2 regions of the Pseudoalteromonas sp. DY56-GL79 genome follow, and region 2 is predicted to be linked to the other one. Evidence: predicted binding sites of a transcription regulator. Region 2 holds the regulator's gene; the other holds the start of a gene.
What was found. The regulator MetJ, encoded in region 2, represses methionine synthesis genes. The targets are predictions, from matches to a motif close to TAGACGTCTAGACGTCTA.
Positions count from the first base shown of each region.

Region 1 (4,196 bases), on a different contig from region 2:
TTTAGGTAAAGCCGTAAGGTCGTTAAACATCGCTTCTTTTAGCTGTTTATCGAGTGCACCAGTAATACCCACGTTGAGTTTAGCTTGAGTAAATTGCTGAGCGTAAAAAGCCTTAACGTCATCTAAAGTGATTGCTTCTAAGTCTGATAAATCACCAAAGTTATAGCTTTCGTATGGGTGGCCTTTGTACAGCTCGTGATAAAGCACTTCTTTACCTAGCTCTTCATCATTTGACGCTTTCAAACCAGCCTTAATGCCGTCGATTAGCTCTTTTTTCAGACGTTTAAAATCATCTTCTCTGAACCCTGGGTTCAAAAGCTGCTGACTCACAATGCCATACCATTGATCAGCATTGTCTTTATGAATACGACCACGTAAAGAAATCATTTCTTTATCGATTTGATAACCAAAGCTACCAGCAATCGGGTACAGCGCCTTTTGAATTTCTTTGTATGATTGCGACTCACTTCCACCATTGGCAATCATAGCCGCAGTAAGCGCAGCAAGACCTTTTTTACCTGCAGGATCGGCAGCAGCACCTGTGTAAAAAAGAAAGTTCACATCCACCAGCGGTGAATTATTCGTTTTATCTAGTACGTTGAAATGACGCGTTACTGGCTTGTCCATTTTTGCCACTAACTTGTCTAAGTTAACTTCCTTATCAAAACCAGAGACAGACTCAAGTGCAGACATAGTTACCGTTGTGCGGCTGCTGTCCACAAAGTATTTATTGGCAATATCACGAATATCTTTTGCAGTGACTTTATCAGCACTTGCATACAGTTCATTCACTACTTCAGGATCACGCTCAAAATGCATGTAGCTCGCGAGTGTCGAAGCAATAGATTGTGATGAATCAAGGCCGTTAATAAAGCTGTACTTTAGGTTTGATTTAAGTGCAGCAAGCTTATTTTCATCTACCAGCTCTGTGCGTGCTTTTGCGTAAGTGTTATTGATTGCATCACGCACTGTTGCCAAATCTTTTTCATCTTCTACTTTAACGAAAACATGCAGAAGACCTGGGTCTTTGGTTTCAGGGTTATAGGTAAACATTTGGCTTGCAAGCTGTTTATCTACCACCAGCTCTTGATACAGCGCTGAATTTTCAGAGAAATAAAGCTGCGAGATCAGATCAAGTGCCGCTCGGTCTTTTTTCTTCGGCTCCCATGCAGTACCTTTATACGAAACTAGCAACCAGTGACCCGGTAAGCCATCATATTTTTCGTGAACGTAACGCGCTTTGTCTTGCTTTGGCTCAACAGGAATATCGGCTTGGTAGTCACCCTTTTTCCAATTACCCCAATGCTTTTTCACCATAGCCATAGTTGCTTTAGGATCCACATCACCTACGATCACAAGTGATACATATTCAGGCTTGTAAAAACGCTCAAAGAAGGTTTTACCATAGGCCATTTGATCTGGCATTGCTTCGATGTCTTCAAAAAAGCCCATCGTTGTGTGCTTATAGGTATGTTTATCAAATGCTTCTTTTCTTACCGCAGAAAGCAGTTTTCGAACTGGGCTGGCATTATTTTTAAGGTATTCACCTTTCACAGTTAGTGCTTCGGTGCGGAACTGTTCTTCACTGTATGTCAGGTTTTGAAAGATATCCGCTTCGATTTCTAATACTTTATCTAAATGCTGCTTTGAGAAATTTAAGTGGTAGTTAGTGTAGTCGTTGGTCGTGTAGGCACGATTATCAACACCTGAGTTTTTCAAAATGTCCGAATAAACGTCTTGTGGATACTTTTCTGAGCCTTTGAACATCATATGCTCAAAGAAGTGAGCAAAGCCGGTTTTACCCGCTTCTACTTCATTACGCGAACCAACAGAAACCGGAATTTGTAGCGATACCACATCAGGATAGTTAGTTTTAACTACCATGACGCGAAGGCCATTTTCTAGCTCTTCCAAAACATAATCTTGGGCGAATACTTTATTGGATTGGGCAGCTTGAGTACTTACAGCTGACTGTTGAGCTTGATCTGAATTCGTCGCTGCGCAGCCACTAAGCGCTAAGCTTACGGCAAAGCTGGTTGCTAGTAATTTGAATTTCATGAATTTGGTCCTAATCATATTTTTTATTCTAAGTAAGTCGTGTTCACTTACGTTAGCAAACCTCCTGATTATGCCCCAAAGTCATACTAATTCGCTAATTTCCAAGGTGATTTACCACCCTAATGTGTAAACAAATATGAAATTTTGATTTGAGCACTTGAGATTAATTCATAATTATTGAAATTCTTTCATTAAAAAAATCTATCTAGACGTCTAAATGGCTGCTATATTAGTAAAGAGATACAGAAATGCTTTTGTGGAATGAGGATTATGGCTTTAACGCTTCAAGAGAAAATCATTGACCCTAACCAAGGGGTATATTTAATTGGTACCACACCACCTAAGATTGGCACCGACCCAGAACAGCTAAAATCAATTGCCGCTAAACTTTTAGGCCGTTTACATGAGATTGAATACGACGGCGTGATCATCTATGACATTCAAGATGAAAGCAGCCGTACTCAAGTACCACGCCCATTTCCTTTTAAGCACACCGTTGATCCGTGTGAATATAGCCAGTTGATCCGCGAATTGTCACACCTTGATGTAATTACGTATAAAAGTGTGGCACAGCGCGATAGTGAAGCTTTTGGCAATTGGTTAAGCAGCACTAAACAGCAATATGGGTTAAACAATCTAGTATTAGTGGGCAGCCCGTCTTCACAAGGCGATATTAAGTTGCCGCTTTCTGAAGCCTATAAGGTATTGAAGCATCACCAAGATGACTTTTTCTTGGGTGGTGTAACCATCGCAGAGCGCCATGCCAGTAAGCGTAATGAACACGAAAGGCTGATAGATAAAACAGAGCAAGGCTGCCAATTCTTTGTTTCCCAAGCAGTGTATGACGCTCAAGCAACCATAGATCTGATCACGAGTTATGCTCGCACCTGTAAACAACAAGGGCAAACACCAAAACGCATTATTCTTACCTTTACTCCATGTGGTGGAGAAAAGACCTTGCAGTTTATGGAGTGGCTGGGGATCTCAGTACCAGAAGCAACCAAATGGCGCATGTTAGATGCAGACAATACACTAAGTGAGTCAATTCGTATTTGTAGAGAGAATCTCGATCAAATCTTAAAAAGCTGCTCACATCTGGATATTTCTCTTGGCTTAAATATTGAGAGCTTAACAAACCGCAAAGAAGAAATTGATGCGTCGATAAACCTTTACAGGCTATTGAAGGCGACCATGGAATTATGCCTTGCGGAAAAGCAAATTGCTTAATGCAGTCTAGTAAATTGAAAAAGCCAGCTTCATCAAGCTGGCTTTTCTGTTAACCTTGCTGAATTATCCAAAGCTCAGATTAACTTAGGCTCAAGAAAGCGATTAATCCCACCCCAAGTAACAAGCGGTAAATGACAAATGGCATCATGCCCATGCGCTCTATGATTTTCAGGAAAAAGAAGATACAGGCATAAGCTGAGATAAACGACAGTACCGCACCACTTAATAACGCATTCCAATCAACCACTTCATCGCCGGTAGCAAGCTCTAAACTGTAATACAATCCCATCATAGAAATGACTGGAATAGACATTAAAAACGAAAAGCGCGCCGCACTTTTCTTATCAAGCCCGAGTAATAAACCTGCGGTGATGGTAATGCCTGAACGCGATGTGCCGGGAATGACAGCTGTAATTTGCGCAAGCCCCAGTATCAATGCGCTTTTCCAGTTTAAGGCAAATTCGTCCTTGATTTGTTTCGCTTTCACGTCGGCATACCAAAGCAGTAAACCAAATACTATCGTCGATGTTGCAATCACCCAAGCGCTACGTAAATAAACTTCTACGATATCTTTAAGTAGTGGAGCTAAAATCACGAATGGTATAGTGGCAACCACAATACACCAAGTCAGCCGGCTTTCTTTTGAGTGCGTACCTGAGAATGACTTGAACCATCCTGCCAGTAGGCTGACAATGTCTTGTCGAAAATAAATAACGACAGCCAGCAAAGTACCAACATGAACAGCAACATCAAAGGCAAGACCCTGATCTTGCCAACCTAGTACCTGAGAAGGTAGCAGTAAGTGGGCAGAACTCGAAATAGGTAAAAATTCAGTGAGACCTTGAATAATTGCAAGGACGACAATCTCAATAAAGCTCATTGCTTGGGAAACTCCACTTTCCATAATTTTT
Region 1 is NZ_JANHZS010000035.1:50,015-54,210, reverse strand. It holds gene NO992_RS21255 (insulinase family protein) at 1-2,058, opposite strand, end outside; gene NO992_RS21250 (methylenetetrahydrofolate reductase) at 2,329-3,285, shown strand; gene NO992_RS21245 (undecaprenyl-diphosphate phosphatase) at 3,365-4,165, opposite strand; gene folK (2-amino-4-hydroxy-6-hydroxymethyldihydropteridine diphosphokinase) at 4,162-4,196, opposite strand, start outside.
Region 1: NO992_RS21250 (methylenetetrahydrofolate reductase) is a predicted target of MetJ. The motif match lies at 2,265-2,282, and genes of this name have one in related genera.

Region 2 (4,196 bases):
GCCTGACTTTCATCAATACATGCAAATCCCGATTCCAGATCTGCAATGAGATCCTGTGCATCTTCAATGCCCACAGAAATACGAATTAACGTGTCGCCCACTCCCGCTTCTAAACGTGCTTGCGGATCCATACCTGCGTGTGTCATCGTCGCTGGATGGCAAATAAGACTCTCAACCCCACCTAAAGATTCTGCCAATGAAAAATGCGTTAGAGACGTTAAAAACTTCGCTGAAGTTTGCAGATCGCCTTTGATATCAAAGCTCACCATACCACCAAAACCGAGTTGTTGTTTTTTCGCAAGTTCGTGTTGAGGATGCGACTCAAGGCCTGGGTAATAAACTTGGCTAACATACGGGGACTTTTCTAAATACTCCGCAATCAGCTGGGCATTTTCTTGATGCTGGCGTAAACGCACGTTTAAGGTGCGCAGTCCACGTAAAGTAAGATAACTATCAAAAGGCGCGCCGGTAATACCGATATTATTCGCCCACCAAGCTAACTCATCACCCAACTCCTGCGTACGCGCGATCACCGCGCCCCCCACGACATCAGAATGGCCATTGATATATTTAGTAGTTGAATGCACGACTACGTCTACGCCAAAGGCAATGGGGTTTTGTAGTGCAGGAGACAAGAAGGTATTGTCGGCGGCGACCAAAGCCCCCACAGCGCGTGCTGCATTTACGACAGCTTCTATATCCGTTAGCCTTAATATTGGGTTACTTGGTGTTTCAATCCAAACTAATTTAGGTTTGATCTGCTGCAGCTGTGCAAGACTTTCAGGTTGCGTGAGATCCAACACGGCTAATTTGAGCAGTCCACGCTTAGCAAGCGATGTAAACAAGCGATAGCTACCACCGTAACAGTCATGTGGAATAACCAGCGTATCGTCATGGTTAAGTAGCTGAGTTACTAGGTGAACAGCAGCCATGCCAGTGGCGGTAATAATGCCACGAGCACCACCTTCAAGTTCAGTCAGTGCCTGTGCAAGCACATCACGATTAAAGTTACCACTGCGGCCATAATCGTAGTCGCGTTTGGTATCAAAATCGGCAAAAGAATAGGTGGTAGAAAGGTAAAGCGGTGGCACTACTGCCCCATGTGCTTTATCAGCTTCTATACCGTGACGCACTGCAACCGTCGATTTGTTAACTTGACTCATAAGGTCACCTAGATAGTTGGATGTTTAGACGTCTAAAAGGTTAGAACAACAGAAACTAGAAGTCAAAACATTTATACTGCTAAATGGCTAAATAACTAGTATTTGACTATCTTTTTTAAACCGATAAAATTTCGCCACTCTAGGCGTTGCTAATACGACTGAGTTATTGAAAACTATGGCAGAGATTCTTCTATCTCGCTATGGCGGATTAGTTTATTCATCTATTTGAATTTAGGATTTATCTTTAATTCGTAAAGTTATCCCTATATTCATGCGGTTGATGAATAATGTAGACCAGAACCCAGTCATATTGGCATTGATGTAACTGAGGCAAGTACACAATTATGGCAAAATGGAACGGTGAGTATATTCACCCATATGCAGAACACGGTAAGAAAGCAGAGCAAGTAAAAAAGATCACGGTGAGCATACCTCTGAATGTACTCAAAGTGCTAACTGATGAGCGTACACGTCGCCAAGTGAATAATTTACGTCATGCCACGAACAGTGAGCTTTTATGTGAGGCGTTTCTACACGCCTTCACAGGTCAGCCACTGCCGAGCGATGAAGACTTGAGAAAAGATAATCCAGAGCGTATTCCGTTAGAAGTAAGACAAATAATGGAAGAACGCGGTTTGGAGATCCCAGAAATAAACGAAGAGTGATAACTACTCTTTCTCTGTGGACATACAGACACAAAAAAAGCCTCAATCGAGGCTTTTTTCATTTGGATAATACCAATGGTATTATTCCATATATCCAGCTGGCATATCGATTTGTGCCACGCCTGATTCAATTGCAGCTACCGCTACCGCTTTTGCGATACGAGGTAACAAACGCGGATCCATTGGTTTTGGAATAATGTACTCAGGACCAAACTCAAGACTATCCACGTCAGCCGCTTTTAACACTTCAGCAGGCACAGGCTCTTTCGCAATCGTTCTAATTGCTTCAACCGCTGCAATCTTCATCTCATCATTGATAGCAGTCGCACGTACATCAAGCGCACCACGGAAGATAAACGGGAAACACAACACGTTATTTACTTGGTTTGGATAATCTGAGCGGCCAGTCGCCATGATCAAATCATTACGAGCACCGTGTGCAACTTCAGGACTGATCTCTGGATCTGGGTTAGAACAAGCAAATACCACGGGCTTGTCAGCCATTAGCTTTAGATCCTCAGCAGAAAGTAAGTCTGGGCCAGAAACACCAACAAATACGTCCGCATCCGCAATCACGTCTTGTAACGTACGCTTATCCGTGTTGTTTGCAAACAACTCTTTGTATTCATTTAGGTCATCACGACGAGTATGGATCACGCCTTTTCTGTCCAGCATATAGATGTGCTCACGTTGAGCACCGCATTTGATCAGTAATTCCATACAAGCGATAGCGGCTGCACCCGCGCCAAGACACACAATAATCGCATCATGAATATCTTTACCTTGGATTTCCAACGCATTCAGCATACCCGCAGCGGTTACAATTGCGGTGCCGTGCTGATCATCATGGAATACAGGAACGTCACAACGTTCGATTAGCGCGCGCTCAATTTCAAAGCACTCTGGCGCTTTAATATCTTCGAGGTTAATACCACCAAATGTGTCTGCGATATTTGCCACAGTATTGATGAAATCTTCGGTGGTGTTGTGCTTAACTTCGATATCGATTGAATCAAGACCCGCAAAACGCTTAAATAATAGCGCCTTACCTTCCATAACAGGCTTTGACGCCAAAGGACCTAAGTTACCCAAGCCAAGAATTGCCGTACCATTACTGATCACCGCAACCATATTTCCTTTACCCGTGTAACGGTATGCATTCGCCGGATCAGCCGCGATTTCACGTACTGGCTCTGCAACACCTGGGCTATATGCAAGTGCTAAGTCTTTTACGGTCTCGGCAGGTTTAGTGAGTTCAACACTGATTTTACCTGGAACGGGCTTCTCGTGATAATCTAGAGCTTGTTGACGAAAATCTGTCATGGCGCGATATTTTCCTACGAAGTTAATGTGAGAGTGTGGTAAACGTTCGCATTCTGAATGTTGGCAACCTAGCTAGCTGATTACAGCAACACACAGTGCGATTAACTATATGAGCGACGACATTCAACCACTCAACAAGCGTTTGTGCTTTGCTGTCGCGGTATGTCAATAGGACATATAGTTAATCGACCGTATTCACACAATACCGAGTTTTGCTCATTATTCAAGTAAAATCAGGTCTATCCACTAGCACGGTATTTTCTATACTTTTCCGAGAAGATAAGCTCAATTTTAAGAAATATTTCACAAACAATGTGACTAAAACTTAAAAAACAAGACGCTAAAACCAGCACAAAATGCAGAAAATTAGCACAGATGTACACTAACTATAAAAACAATAAGAAAATTGCAACTTAACCAATTTTAACGTCAAGATACCTACATTTAGTCGCAACATAATGACTTTAGTTTATATAAAGTGCTCATAGCTGATACTATTTACTATATGAGCTTTGATTATTTTCACAACTTAAGCTCGTAAATGTTGAATATTTATCTACTAAATAGAGTTTTTACTCTACCCAAGAGATCAGTAAAGTTTTGCTGCCAAACTGGCAAGTTTTCTATTTTAGAAGAATAAAAGACACAATGAAGGCGGGATGACTGGCGGTCTGTTGGTAAAAAACAGGATGTATAAATCGGGAAGGTATTTTCAAACCGGCACAAAAAAAGCACCCTAAGGTGCTTTTTTCGACTAGACCAACAAGATTACTTCTTGCTGCTAAGTGCACCGAAACGCTTGTTAAAGCGATCTACACGGCCACCTGTGTCAAGGATCTTCTGCTTACCAGTGTAAAACGGGTGACATGCAGAACATACGTCTAGGTGAATATCTTTACATAGCGTTGAACGAGTTTCGAACTTGTTACCGCAAGAGCACGATGCAGTGATCGTCTCGTAATTAGGGTGAATACCTTCTTTCATAGCAACCTCTAGTTAAGGCCGTATCGCTCTCCAAACCCGAAGTCTGGCACCATACGTAGTT
Region 2 is NZ_JANHZS010000038.1:28,638-32,833, forward strand. It holds gene metB (cystathionine gamma-synthase) at 1-1,163, opposite strand, end outside; gene metJ (met regulon transcriptional regulator MetJ) at 1,508-1,828, shown strand; gene NO992_RS22025 (malic enzyme-like NAD(P)-binding protein) at 1,910-3,151, opposite strand; gene rpmE (50S ribosomal protein L31) at 3,920-4,135, opposite strand.